Regions from separate parts of the Oceanisphaera sp. W20_SRM_FM3 genome, predicted to be linked through region 4. Evidence: predicted binding sites of a transcription regulator. Region 4 holds the regulator's gene; each other region holds the start of a gene.
What was found. The regulator sigma-54, encoded in region 4, starts transcription at its own class of promoters, with help from an activator protein. The targets are predictions, from matches to a motif close to TGGCACNGTTTTNGCTT.
Positions count from the first base shown of each region.

Region 1 (3,504 bases), on a different contig from region 4:
GCCAATTTATTCGGCGATGCTGCAAAGCAGGATGTTTTAAATCTATATAAACAAACCGTGGCGAATAAATTGCCACCTACAAAAAACGCCAGCCTTGTAGCCGCCAACTTTGTTAAACAGAGAGTTTCGGCGGTGCTGCGACGCAGGATGTTTTAAATAACCTATAAAATAGCGCTAACCTTTCACAAACAAAAACACCGCTCTTTATGGGAGCGGTGTTTTTGTTTGCTTAGTGATTTGGTTTTATTTTGCTTCACGCTTCACGCTTCACGCTTCACTCTTCACGGCGAAGCTTAAACCTTAAAGCCGGCACCTTTATTAATGCCTTTGGTGTGACCTTTTTGGTCGTAGGTGACGCTTTGCCGTTCGTGCAAGCGGCTTAAAATATTGGCAAGCTGGCGTACGCCGTTGAGCGATTGCTCGAGTAACTGCTCGGCAACCTGGCTTTGCTCTTGGCATTGCTCTACTAACTGACGCAGGCTTGCAACTTGCGGATGATAATCAGTGCTTAAGCGCTCTCGCTCTGGATGATTGGCAAGCTCGGCGTCTGTTGCCTGAATTTGCGTTAATAAGGTGTGTTTTTTTTCTGCCAAGGGCGGCAGTTCGAGCGCTTTTCGCGTCACGATCAAATCGAGCTCTTGTTGAGTAATCTCTAACAAAAGCTCGAGTTGAGTTTTCTGTTGGGTTAGCAGCGCAGCAAGCGACATATTAGATACCTTCTAAATCCTGCTCAAAGCGAGAGATATTGGCCGCCAATCGGTCACTGTCTACTTGATAGCTGCCTTCATTAATGGCTTTTTTCAGTGCCTCTAAGCGAGCGCTGTTATCCGGTGCTGGCGTATTGGCCAACGACTGCTGCACTTGACTCAAACGCTGTGCTTGAGGCGTTAGCGTGACTGAATCTTGCTTAGGTGTAGCCGTAGTGGCCGTGCTTGCGGGCGCGGCATCTGTGCCGACACTTTGCTTATATTTGTTGTTGGTAAGCGGCGCATTGCTGCCAAATCCAACGGGTAATTTGTCGATAGCCATAGTGAAAGTCCTATTCTGCTGCTGCGTAAAAGGGGTATCGGCTTAATACGTGATAACTTTAGCAGAATTTACAGCTTAACTTGCACTTGGCCAGCGGACATGATTTGGGCACTAATTTCTCGGCCAGAGTTGGCGTTACTGACGCGAATAGTGTCATTAAATGAGCCGTCTTCTTTGGCCATACCGTCGGTTTTTATGGTGAGCCCGCCAGTCTGCGCCAAAATGCTGACTTTGTCTCCCTTACACACCACACACAACTGGTTATTTAAAATAGGCTGCCCGGGGCGCAAGTCGCGTTTGGTGCGAGAGCCAATCAAATCGGCCGGATTATTAAATACATCGCCGCGCAGCAAAACTTCATCTTGATAATCCACACTTAAATGCTGTGCTTGCAGCAAGGTATTGCGTGTTATTGGATCACTGGCGGTGACCACGGGTTTAAGAACTTTTACCCGTACCGGTACAAATATTTCCCAGCTGGGCGTTTCATGGCATTGCAAAAATACATGAGTGTTACGTTTAACTTCACCAGCCCCGCGAATATCCGCGGTCAGTTGGCCTAGGCATTCGGTTAGGACTAAGCGGGTGTCAATGCTGGCGGCATTCACTTCTAATTTATCGTCTGGCTGCACAGGCACGAGATCGCGAACATAATCTTCGGCGTAGCGGCGAATTTCATCATGCACGCTGCTGTCACCCAAGGTTTGCGCCTGCGCTGAACCTAATCCGATCAGTAGCAAGAACAGGGTGGGCAATAAACATAATGCGCGCATGCTTTGCCTGATGGCGTTGCACGGTAAAAAGATTCTGTTAAGCATTCTTTCCTCTTGGCCGATATAAAGAAGTGTGCGATATCACGTCTTGACTGAGCGCTGATAGCGTCTGCTGTTAGCGGATGCTAAGCTAGCGCCGGTTAACAGCGTAAACGCGATACGTAAATACAATAAGCACTTACTAATAAGTACAATCATGCATAGAGCATGCCATGGACGGACACCTTACCACGGCATTAATGGAGAAACTGTATATGGCGAGCGTACTCGACTCGGTAAACCAAAGAACACAACTGGTAGGTCAGAACAGACTGGAATTATTGTTGTTCAGACTTAACGGGCGTCAAAGATTTGGCATTAACGTGTTCAAGGTCAAGGAAGTATTGCAGTGCCCTAAGTTGACGGCCTTGCCGCAGCGTAATGCAGTGATTAAAGGTGTGGCCAATGTTCGTGGTCAAACCATCTCTATTATTGATATCAGTAAGGCCATGGGTGGGCGTCCGGTTGAGCAAACCGACACCAGTTTCGTGATTATTTCTGAATATAACCGCTCCATACAGGGCTTTTTAGTCAGCTCAGTTGAGCGCATTGTTAATATGAACTGGGAAGCGATTTTACCGCCACCAAAGGGCACGGGCCGTTCTAACTACATGACAGCCGTCACCGAAATTGACGGTGAATTGGTCGAGATCTTAGACGTCGAAAAAATTCTTGATGAAATTGCACCGCGCAGCGTAAGCGTTAAACAAGAGTTAGTGGATGAAGTTTCGGTGTTAAAAAGCCTCACCCAAAAACCCATTTTGATTGCCGATGACTCCTCTGTGGCGCGCCGCCAAATTCAGAAAACAGTAGAGACCTTAGGGCTTGAATGTATTGTGGTGGAAAACGGCAAGCTGGCGCTGAATAAGTTGCGCGAATTAGCGGCTATGGGGCCTATTCATGAGCAATTAAGCATGGTTATTTCCGACGTGGAAATGCCAGAAATGGATGGTTATACCTTAACCGCCGAAATCCGTAATGATGCAGCACTCAGAGATTTACATGTTATTTTGCATACTTCGTTAAGTGGTGTGTTTAATAAAGCATTGATTGAAAAAGTCGGCGCCAATAATTTTATCGCTAAATTTCATCCCGACGAACTGGCCACAGCCGTGAAGGCTGCGCTCTAAACTGCCGTAAAGGACACAGATGAAAAATCTGACCGAAGAACAATATCACGCTTTTTGTCGCTTTTTAGAAACCAGCACCGGCATAGTGTTAGGCGATAATAAGCAGTATTTGGTTAAAAGCCGCTTGTCGCCTTTGCTGGCTCGTTTTCACATAGAGTCATTAGACGAGCTGATTGTAAAGTCCATGAATATGCGTGAGCGTGAGCTAAAAACGGCGGTGATCGATGCCATGACCACCAACGAAACCTTATGGTTTCGTGACTGTTATCCTTTTACCTTGCTCAACGACAAGCTATTTCCTGAGTTGGCCAAACCGGGCAAAACCTTAAAAGTGTGGTCGTCTGCTAGCTCGTCAGGGCAAGAGCCGTATTCGATAGCCATGACGGCCCTTGAATATCAAGCCCGCAAACCGGGCGGCTTGCCAGGATTACAAATTGTGGCCACCGATATTTCAACCAGCATGCTGGAGCAATGCAAGAGTGGTATTTACGATAGCCTGTCGCTGGCGCGCGGCTTGTCACCGGAGCGTAGAA
Region 1 is NZ_JBGQOP010000003.1:69,808-73,311, forward strand. Features, by position in the region: gene flgN (flagellar export chaperone FlgN) at 294-707, opposite strand; gene flgM (flagellar biosynthesis anti-sigma factor FlgM) at 709-1,029, opposite strand; gene flgA (flagellar basal body P-ring formation chaperone FlgA) at 1,098-1,802, opposite strand; gene ACEN2G_RS02890 (chemotaxis protein) at 2,057-2,971, shown strand; gene ACEN2G_RS02895 (CheR family methyltransferase) at 2,991-3,504, shown strand, end outside.
Region 1: flgA (flagellar basal body P-ring formation chaperone FlgA) is a predicted target of sigma-54. The motif match lies at 1,999-2,015, and genes of this name have one in related genera.

Region 2 (3,504 bases), on a different contig from region 4:
AACCCTTGCTTAAGGGCAATTAACTGTTGGCGGATCTGTTGTTGGCGTAATGGTTGCTGGCTGGCTGCTTGGTCGGCCGCAGGCGCTACTTTGCTCATGGGCGGTGCAATTCAAGCACGGCTTGAGAAAGCGCGGCCATATCGAGCGGCAGCTCGCCCGCCGCTATGGCTTGGCGCAGGGCCGCTACTTTATCCAGATCCACATCGGGCAGGGCTTTGAGTTGCAGGCTCGCCGCTTGTACTAAACCCAGCTCGGCGCTGAGCTGAGTCTGCGGAGCGGTCGCCGCTTTAGCTTGGGGTTTGCTGGCCAAGCTTGAGGTGTCTGAGCTGGTTTTAGTGCTCACCGCGCTGAGCGCGGCCGTTGGCTGCGAGGTAATTTTCATCAATTTTTCGCCTTCATTTATCTTGTCTGGTGACTGGCGGTACATGTCCTGCAGCACATTAAGTACTATGAGTGCGTACTATGAGTGCAGGTGGCCAGTGAGTTATTACTAGATAACGGCACCTTGGGTGCCTTACTTTAATGTGTTGTTGATTTAAATGCTCGGCGCTTATCGCAACGTCTGCACCTTATTTCTGGCCACCACACGGGCTTGCATGCGTTTGCCGGAGTCGATATTTTGCACCAATACCAGCTCGCCTTTACTGGCGTTACCTAAAGCTAAACCTTGGGTACTCACGGCAAAGTTTTCGCCTCGTGCTTCTATGACCACTTGTTCATTTTTTTGTACCAGCCAAAGCGGCGCCAAAATAGCCGGGTACAAGGGCTGATCCTTGCTCAAGTTACGCAGTAACCGCCGTTTTGGTGGCTGCAGGCTACTAATAAAACCGCGATGCAATTGGCTCAAGTTCATGCTCTGTAGCCGCAGCAGATCGGCATTCAGTGCTTGCTCGCGCTTTAACGACTCAGCCGCCACCCATACCGGCAAACTCACCTCTACCGTGATGCGCCCGCGCAGCGTCCAACCTGGCTCATCAATACACGCTAACAAATAGGCTATGCGCCCCCAAGGCTTGGCGTCGGCTTGCGCGACTTCATAGCGCACGGCTTTTTGGCAGCTCGGTAAATGCGCAACACTCGCAGGCAGCCAAGGGCTGAACTCGGCCTGATAAGGCTGCCAGCGCTGTAAAACCGCATATTCGGTTAGTCGCTGAGTTGCGACGGAGATCAATTGGAGGCTCAGCATCTCCGCCAGTGGCTCAGGTTCGCGCTTGGCCGCAAGTTGCGGTTCAACGGCGATGTCTATGCCCGCTGTTGTACCGGCTGGTGCCACAGCCTGTGCCTGCTCTTGTGCTAACTCTTTTGCCACCTCTTTTGCCACCTCTTGTGCCAACTCTTTTGCTAAGAGTGGCGGCGCGCTGAGCAGCATAACGGCCACTAGGGCGTACCGTGCCCACTGGGCGAGGGCGACGTTTCGGGCTGTAAAATAAGCGCTTCCGTGCGGAAAGTGCTGTTCCCTTTTTCGGGCGGAAGTAGGCAGGCTTAATTTGTATTTCATTGATAAATAACAACTTTAATTAGTGGCACGGATCTTGACTATCGAAGGTGAAGACACACATGGCGCTTAAGGAAATTACATGGCATTGGGGCTGGAAAAAGCACTGGGCATACATCCGCACGCATTATCGCTCAGGATGGACAGAACACAATTACTGACCAGTAATTTGGCCAACGTCGATACCCCAGGTTATCAGGCGCGCGACATCGATTATGCGACTGTGTTGCAACAAACCGCGCGCTCACTCGAGCAAGGCGGTAATGGCGGTCCCCAAGCCGAGTCCTTATATCGTACGCCTTATCAGCCGTCGCAAGATGGTAACACGGTGGAACTGTCGGTGGAGCAAACGGCCTTTGCCGAAAATGCCATGGACTTTCAAACCAGCCTGACTTTTTTGAACATTAAATTACGTGGCCTAAATCAAGCCATAGAAGGACGTTGATATGTCGTTTAGCGCAATTTATGACATTGCCGGTAGTGCGTTACAGGCGCAAACCAGCCGCATGAATACCGTGGCTTCTAACCTAGCTAACGCCGGTTCGGTGGCGGCCAGCGAAGAAGAGGCTTATCGCGCCATTAAGCCGGTGTTTGCCACCGTCTATCAACATACCCAAGCCGGTGAGCTGAGCGGTGCTCAGGTGAATATTGCCGGTGTGGTGCCCTCAGATCGCCAGCCCGATCAACGCTATCAGCCGGATCACCCGCTGGCCAACGATGAAGGCTATGTGTATTACGCCGGCGTAAACGTGATGGAAGAAATGGCCGACATGATGTCGGCGTCTCGCAGTTTTGAGTCTGCCATCGAAGTGGTCGGTCGCGTGAACAGCATGCAGCAAGGGCTGCTGAATTTAGGGCAGCGTTAAGATGACTATCGCAACCGTGAATGGTTTGGATCGCGCCTCGGGCGTTCAGCAAAAGGGCATAGCGCCCGGTAACGATGTTACCAACTTGCGCAGCGAATTTTTGCAGATGATGGTGGCGCAAATTAATAACCAAGACCCGCTTAATCCGCTCGATGGCACCGAATATGTCTCTCAGTTGGCGCAGTTCAGCATGGTGGAAGGCATAGAGCAGATGAAGATGCAGGGGCAGCAGCAAGCGACCTTGCTCGACACCCTGCAGGTGTTGAGCAGCACCTCTTTAATGGGCAAGCAAGTGTCTGTGCCCACCCAGTCAATCACGCTCGATAAACCGGAAGCGTTGCACGGCAAAATCATGGTGCCGGCCGGTACCGAAAAGCTGACCATGCAGGTGTATGACCAAAATGGCAGCTTAGTGCACGAGCAAGAGTGGTCTAACCCTAAAGGCGAGCAAGCTTTTGATTTGCCTGAATTAGCCAGTGGTGAGTACGACTTTAAGGTGTTGGCGGAGCGCGAAGGCAATGTTTCGCCGTTGGCGCCCACACTGACGCGCACCGTAGAAAAAGTCAGCCTGCCCGGTGGCGGTGGCGACATCATGCTCAGCATTGCGGGTATTGGCCAAGTGTCATTATTTCAGGTGACTGAGTTCAGTCAGCCTTAAGCCTTCGATTTTCAGAATAAGCACTAAGGAATTTTTTATGTCGTTAAGTATTGGATTAAGCGGCCTGCGTGCCACCAACGAATCGTTAGGTGTGATCAGCCACAACATTGCCAACGTCTCCACCGCCGGCTTTAAGAGTGCGCGCGCCGAGTTTGCCGCCGTTTACGGTGGCGGCCAAGCGGGTGGTGTGGGCGTCAGTAATGTGTCCCAAGACTTTGGTCGCGACGGCGATGTGGTTAACACCGGCCGTGCGCTGGACTTGGCCATTTCCGGTAACGGCTTCTTCATGACTCAGCATAACGGGCAAATGAGTTATACCCGCGCCGGCACCTTTAATCGCGATGCAGACAACTTTATCGTGTCTGGCAACGGCTCACGGCTGCAAGGCTATATGGCCAACGAGGCTGGCCAGTTGCAACAGGGCGTACTCGGTGACTTGCGCATTGACGGCGGCAGCCTGCCCGCCAAAGCCAGCACCAAGCTGG
Region 2 is NZ_JBGQOP010000028.1:39,067-42,570, reverse strand. Features, by position in the region: gene flgN (flagellar export chaperone FlgN) at 1-98, opposite strand, end outside; gene flgM (flagellar biosynthesis anti-sigma factor FlgM) at 95-382, opposite strand; gene flgA (flagellar basal body P-ring formation chaperone FlgA) at 551-1,369, opposite strand; gene flgB (flagellar basal body rod protein FlgB) at 1,578-1,940, shown strand; gene flgC (flagellar basal body rod protein FlgC) at 1,942-2,361, shown strand; gene ACEN2G_RS12875 (flagellar hook assembly protein FlgD) at 2,363-3,019, shown strand; gene flgE (flagellar hook protein FlgE) at 3,057-3,504, shown strand, end outside.
Region 2: flgB (flagellar basal body rod protein FlgB) is a predicted target of sigma-54. The motif match lies at 1,522-1,538, and genes of this name have one in related genera.

Region 3 (3,504 bases), on a different contig from region 4:
GCGATGCGGTAGATGGCGTGGCCGTAACCGGTGAGGGTGCCAATAACGTGGTGATCCGTATCGAAAATGAAAAGGGCGAATTAGTGCGCTCCATGAGCCTAGATGGCCCACAGCGCGGCAACGTGCCCTTTACCTGGGACGGCTTAAACGAACAAGGCGAGCCTGCTCCCACGGGGCGCTACAAAATTAAAGTCAGTGGCATCATTGGCAACCAGCGTGAAGACCTCAACGCCTTGGCCTTTGGCCGGGTAGACAGCGTAACGCTGGGCAGTGCCAACAGCCCGACTCTGGTTAACTTATCGGGTTTAGGGGGGGTTCCCTTGAACCAAGTACTCGAAATTGCTGGCCGTAAAACGGCGTAAGGAGCTCCACCATGTCTTTTAATATTGCTCTTAGTGGCGTGAACGCGGCACAGAAAGATCTCGACGTAACGGCCAACAATATCGCCAACGTCAACACCATCGGCTTTAAAGAGTCCCGTGCCGAGTTTGCCGATGTATACGCCAACTCTATTTTTGCTAACGCCAAAACCCAAGTGGGCAGTGGTGTGCAAACTGCCGCCGTGTCCCAGCAGTTTCACCAAGGTGCGTTGCAGTTCACCAATAACTCGCTAGACATGGCGATTAACGGCAGTGGCTTCTTTGTGGTATCCAACGAAATTGGCTCACTGGACCGCACCTTTACCCGTGCCGGCGCCTTTCGCTTAGATAACCAAGGTTTTGTGACTAACTCTCAAGGTCATTTCTTACAAACCTACAAAGCGAATGCCGACGGTACGCCAGCAGGTTTGGGTATTAATAGTACTCAAGCATTAAAAATTCCTGACAAAGCTGGTCAGCCACAAATGACTACTGAGGCTAAAACTGGTGTTAATTTGCCGACTAAAGCCGATTCGTTGGACTTGACTCAGTTTGATCCCACCGATTCAGAGACTTATACCTCATCTACTTCGATGACGGTATATGACTCTTTGGGTGATACCCACACCATGACTCAGTACTTTGTTAAAACAGGGCCGGCAAATCCAGGTGATCCTAATACTTGGGAAATGTTTGTGTATGTAGATGGGAAGAATTCTTTAGGAACAACCAACCCCGCTGTTGCTGGGCACCCCCTTGATCCCGATGTACCTGCAGATAGTATTAACTCGCACCCATTAACGTTTGATACTGCAGGCCAGTTTATTGCTTCGACTCCTCCTGCTCCGACTTTAGATGAGTTAACCACACAACCATTGGGCTTTACTAACGGCTCAGATCCTGATCAACAAATTATGATTAAGATCCCTTCAGCGACCTTGAACTCAGGTCCGTTTGAGGTAACTTCGAACAGCCAAGACGGTACTACCGTTGGTCGCTTAACTAAGGTAGACGTAGGCCCGAACGGTTTAGTACAAGCCACGTACAGTAACGGCAGCACCGAAAACTTAGGCATAGTGGCCATGGCGCGCTTCCCGAACGAACAAGGCTTAACGCAAATTGGTGATACGCAATGGCGCCAGTCGTTGTTATCCGGTGAAGCCGTAACCGGCCAGCCCAATACCGGTATTTTCGGTAAAGTGAGCGTGGCGGCATTGGAGCAATCTAATACCGACTTAACCTCTGAGCTGGTGGACTTAATCACCGCCCAGCGTAACTTCCAAGCCAACTCTCGGGCACTGGAAGTAAACAGTACCCTGCAGCAAACCATACTGCAGATACGGTAACTTAAAGCTAGAAGCTAGAAGCTAGAAGCTAGAAGCTAGAAGCTAGAAGCTGTAAGAAAGACCAAACACCGCCCGCAAAGGCGGTGTTTTTGTTGATGTTGGCACTGCTTTCATCTTTAACTTCCAGCTTACGGCTTTAAGCTTACAGCTCTGTTGTGGCACTATTCTTGCATTATATTTAAACAGTTAGCCGGGCAGTAATGCTTTTCGGCATTAATCAGTACTTATTCGGCCAAGGTCGACGGAGCTGAAATGGACAAATTGCTTTATATCGCCATGTCTGGCGCCAAAGAAAACATGCACAGCGTGGCGGTGCGCTCTAATAACTTAGCCAACGCCAACACCACCGGCTTTAAAGCCGACATGGAGCAAGCCCGTGCCATGCAAGCCTTCGGCGAAGGTATGCCCACTCGCGTGTTTGCCATGACGGAAAAACCGGGGCAAAACTTTGCCACCGGCCCCATTCAAACCACGGGCCGGGATCTTGACGTTGCCATCGCCGGTGACGGCTGGCTGGCAGTAGAGTCAAAAGACGGCTCTGAAGCCTATACCCGTTTTGGTAACTTGCAAGTGGCACCCGATGGCCGCCTGCAAACCAGTACTGGCTTGAACGTGTTAGACGATAACGGCGGCCCCATTATCATACCGCTGCCGTTAGAAAAGATGGAAATTAACAAAGACGGCACCATCTTTGCCCGCTTAGAAGGCGAACCGGCCAACGGCGGCGCCGAATTGCAGCGCATTAAAACCGTACTGCCCAACAATGCGGATCTTGAAAAAGGTCAAGATGGCCTGTTTCGTCGTAAAGACGGCCAGGCCGAAGCGGCTTCTGCTCAAGTGCAACTGCTTGCCGGCGCATTGGAGGGCAGTAACGTCAACCCCGTGGCCGAAATGACCCATTTGATCGATCTGCAGCGTCGCTTTGAAACCCAATTAAAAATGATGAGCCACGCCGAAGAAAACGATAAAGCCCATGCTCAGCTGCTGCGTATCTAGGTAGTTATAGGTATCTAGGTCGTTATAGGTATCTAGATAGTTAAAGGCATTTAAGTAGTTAAAGGTATTAAGGAGAGTGCAATGAACCCGGCATTATGGATTAGTAAAACAGGCCTTGACGCGCAGCAGACCAATATTTCGGTCACCTCCAACAACTTGGCGAACGCCAGTACTGTGGGCTTTAAAAAGGGCCGGGCGATTTTTGAAGACTTGCTCTATCAAAATGTGCACCAGCCCGGTGGCCGAGCTACGGCCGACACTAACTTGCCCTCGGGCTTAATGTTAGGTGCCGGTAGCAAGGTGGTGGCCACCCAAAAAACCTTTACTCAAGGCAGCGTGCAAACCACAGATAACGCGTTGGATGTGATGATTGACGGTCGCGGCTTTTTTGAAGTGCTGCTACCCGATGGCACCACCGGCTATACCCGTAATGGTCAATTTGCCTTGAACGAAGAGGGCGTGATAGTAACGCCGGGCAATGGTTACCCATTGCAGCCAGAAATGCAGATCCCCGATAACGCGCAAAGCATTAGTGTTGGCACTAACGGTGAGGTGTCGGTGCAAATTGCCGGCCAAGCTGAGTCACAAATTATTGGTCAGTTAATTATTACCGACTTCGCCAATCCGGCGGGCTTACAGCCTAAAGGCGAAAACTTGTATTTAGAAACTCAATCCAGTGGTGCCGCCATGCAAGGCATTGCCGGTGCCGACGGTTATGGCACCATCAAGCAGGGCATGCTGGAAACCTCGAACGTGAACGTGACCGAAGAGCTGGTGAACTTAATTCAAGCCCAGCGCGTGTA
Region 3 is NZ_JBGQOP010000003.1:75,334-78,837, forward strand. Features, by position in the region: gene ACEN2G_RS02910 (flagellar hook assembly protein FlgD) at 1-362, shown strand, start outside; gene flgE (flagellar hook protein FlgE) at 374-1,705, shown strand; gene flgF (flagellar basal-body rod protein FlgF) at 1,958-2,701, shown strand; gene flgG (flagellar basal-body rod protein FlgG) at 2,783-3,504, shown strand, end outside.
Region 3: flgF (flagellar basal-body rod protein FlgF) is a predicted target of sigma-54. The motif match lies at 1,862-1,878, and genes of this name have one in related genera.

Region 4 (3,504 bases):
GAGCTTATCCGGTGGTGAGCGCCGCCGTGTCGAAATAGCCCGCGCCTTGGCCGCAGAGCCGCGCTTTATTTTATTGGATGAGCCCTTTGCCGGCGTCGACCCTATTTCGGTGTTAGATATTAAAAAAATCATCTTGCACCTGCGAGATCGCGGCCTAGGCGTACTGATCACCGATCATAACGTGCGCGAAACGCTGGATGTGTGCGAGCGAGCCTATATCGTGAGCCACGGCCATGGTATTGCCGCCGGCACCCCCGCCGAGATTTTGGCCAACGAACAGGTGAAAAAAGTCTATTTGGGTGAGCAATTTAGTCTTTAATAGACTAATAAATCGCGCGGCTATCATAGTTAGCTGCGCAACGGCCCGGCTATTTTGCAGCGCAACTTAAATGAATTTAAGTGAAGCCAAAACTCAGCCAGACCGTAACGTAAAGAGTAATACCGCCTCCTCTGCTGTTGATAAAGAAGGACTTTTGGTTGCTATGAAAGGATTTTTACAACTATGAAGCCAACTCTTCAATTACGTATGGGACAGCAGCTAACCATGACTCCCCAGTTGCAACAGGCCATTCGCCTGCTGCAACTATCGAGCCTAGAGCTGCAGCAAGAAATTCAACTGGCACTCGAAAATAATCCCCTGCTCGAGCAAGAAGAAGCCGACGAGTATGGCAACGACGATGAACTCGTACCGCAGCCAGCTGCCAAAGATGAGCAAATGGCTACCGACAAGGCCATGGAGCAACATCAGTTGTCTGATGAGATGCCCATGGACACTCAGTGGGATGATATTTATACCGCCTCCGCCGGCACCAGCGGCACAGGTGGCCTGCCAGACGGGCTAGAAGAGACCGTCTATCAAGGCGAGACCACAGAGACCCTGCAAGATTATCTGTTGTGGCAGATGCAGCTCACGCCCTTTAGTGAAACCGATCAGGCTATCGCCTTAGCTATTATTGATGCCATAGACGAAGCCGGTTATCTCAGCCTAGACATTGAGGGTATTCTGGCCTCGGTTATCGGCGGCGAGCAGCACATAGAAGCTGATGAAGTGGAGGCGGTGCTAAAGCGTATTCAGCACTTCGACCCTTTAGGCGTAGCCGCGCGCAGCGTGCAAGAATGCTTAGCTATTCAACTGAATGCCCTGCCTGCCAACACCCCTTGGCTCTCACAAGCTCAACGGCTGATCGCCGCGCACATGGATTTGCTGGCCACGCGCGATTATCGCAGCCTGCAGCGACTCACAGGCCTGAAAGAAGATGAGCTCAGAGACGTGTTGGCGTTAATTCAGCAACTCGAGCCAAGGCCTGGCAATAACCTGCTGCAACACAACTCAGAGTATGTGATCCCCGATGTGGTGGTCACTAAGCTGCAAGGGGTGTGGAAAGCCGAACTTAATCCCGAGGCCTTACCTAAGGTGCGCTTAAACCAAACCTATGCGGCCATGGGCCAAGGCCAGCAAGGCAGTGATGGCCAGTTTATTCGCCAGCACACTCAAGATGCCAAATGGTTTATCAAGAGCTTAGAAAGCAGAAATGAGACCTTGCTCAAGGTTGCTAATTGTATTGTCGATCAACAACAGGCATTCTTTGAGCATGGAGCCGAGGCAATGAAGCCCATGGTCCTGAATCAGGTAGCAGAAGTGGTAGAGATGCATGAATCGACGATTTCTCGTGTCACCACCCAAAAATTTTTACACTCACCCAAAGGGGTTTTTGAGTTAAAATATTTTTTCTCCAGCCATGTAGCTACCGAAAGTGGCGGCGAATGTTCTTCTACGGCCATTCGCGCCTTTATTAAGAAATTAGTCGCGGCAGAAAACCCGGTTAAGCCATTGAGCGACAGCAAAATCGCGCAATTACTGGACGAACAGGGGATACAGGTAGCCAGACGGACCATAGCCAAGTATCGTGAGTCACTGGCCATCCCCCCTTCCAATCAGCGTAAGCGCCTATTGTAGGCGGACTTAGAAGGAAGACTTTATGCAAATAAATCTGACTGGACACCATGTAGACATCACTGACTCCCTGCGTGACTATGTGAATAGCAAGTTTGCTAAGCTAGAGCGCCATTTCGATAATATCACCATAGTGCATGTAGTGCTGACGCTTGAAAAATTACAGCAAATTGCTGAAGCCAAAATTAACCTCAGCGGCGGTGAAATCTTTGCCACTTGTGAGCAAGATGATATGTACGCAGCCATCGACGGTTTGTTCGACAAACTCGATCGCCAAGTGATTAAACACAAAGAGAAGCTCAAGCAAAAATAACTATGGAAGTCGCCGATATACTAAGCAGGGACTGCACGCGTAGTGCCGTCCCTTGCACGAGCAAGAAAAGGGCGCTGGAAATCATCAGCGAGCTCGCAGCAGCACACCTCAACATCAACAGTCAGCAATTGTTTGACTGCCTTCTAGCACGGGAAAAAATGGGCAGCACCGGTATAGGTAACGGTATTGCCATTCCTCACGGCCGTATTAGCAATAACAATCAAGCCACCGCCGTACTGCTCACCTTTGCTGAGCCTGTGGAGTTTGATGCCATCGATAACCAGCCGGTGAGTTTGGTCTTTGCATTGCTGGTGCCAGAGCAAGAGTGTAAGCAGCACCTTAAAACCCTATCCTTGATCGCCGAAAAACTCAGTGACAAACAGATCTGTAAGCAATTACGTCAAGCCACTAGCGATGACGAGCTCTATCAAATCATGATTTCTTCTTAAGGAGTAAGTATGCAGCTGGTGATCGTCAGTGGTCGTTCTGGTTCGGGCAAAACCGTCGCATTGCGGGTACTCGAGGATTTGGGCTATTACTGCGTTGATAACCTGCCAGTAGAACTGCTGCCGAGTCTGGTTAAGATGCGCCGTGACAAACCAGGCGAAGTGGCGGTAAGCATAGATGTGCGCAACTTGCCTGACAATCCGGATAAAATGGAAGCTCTCCTTGCGGAGGTGCGTGCCATGGAAGACGTGAGTTTATCCAGTATCTTTATTGATGCAGATAATGCCGCTCTTATTCGCCGTTTCGGGGATACCCGCCGCTTACACCCCTTATCACGCTTGAGTTTGACGCTGGATGAAGCCATCCGCGAAGAAACCAACATGCTGGCGCCGCTATCGTCAGAAGCAGACTTGCGCATCGATACTTCTGACTTAAGTATTCATGATTTAAGTGAAATTATTCGTGCCCGCATCTTGGGTAAGAAAGAGCGCGAGCTAAATTGGGTATTTGAATCTTTTGGCTACAAGTATGGTATTTCACAAGATGCGGATTTTGTGTTCGATGCCCGCTTCTTGCCTAATCCCCATTGGATAGCCGAGCTCAGACCCTTTAACGGCCGCGATGAGCCGGTAGCGACCTACCTAAACAGCCAACTCGAAGTGACTAAGTACCTGTGGCAGATTGAAAATTTGCTGGTGACTTGGATGCCGCATTTAGAGCGCAATAACCGCAGCTACGTCACGGTCGCCATCGGCTGCACCGGTGGTAAACACAGATCCGTATATTTAGT
Region 4 is NZ_JBGQOP010000015.1:50,087-53,590, reverse strand. Features, by position in the region: gene lptB (LPS export ABC transporter ATP-binding protein) at 1-319, shown strand, start outside; gene ACEN2G_RS09610 (RNA polymerase factor sigma-54) at 503-1,957, shown strand; gene hpf (ribosome hibernation promoting factor) at 1,980-2,267, shown strand; gene ptsN (PTS IIA-like nitrogen regulatory protein PtsN) at 2,270-2,716, shown strand; gene rapZ (RNase adapter RapZ) at 2,726-3,504, shown strand, end outside.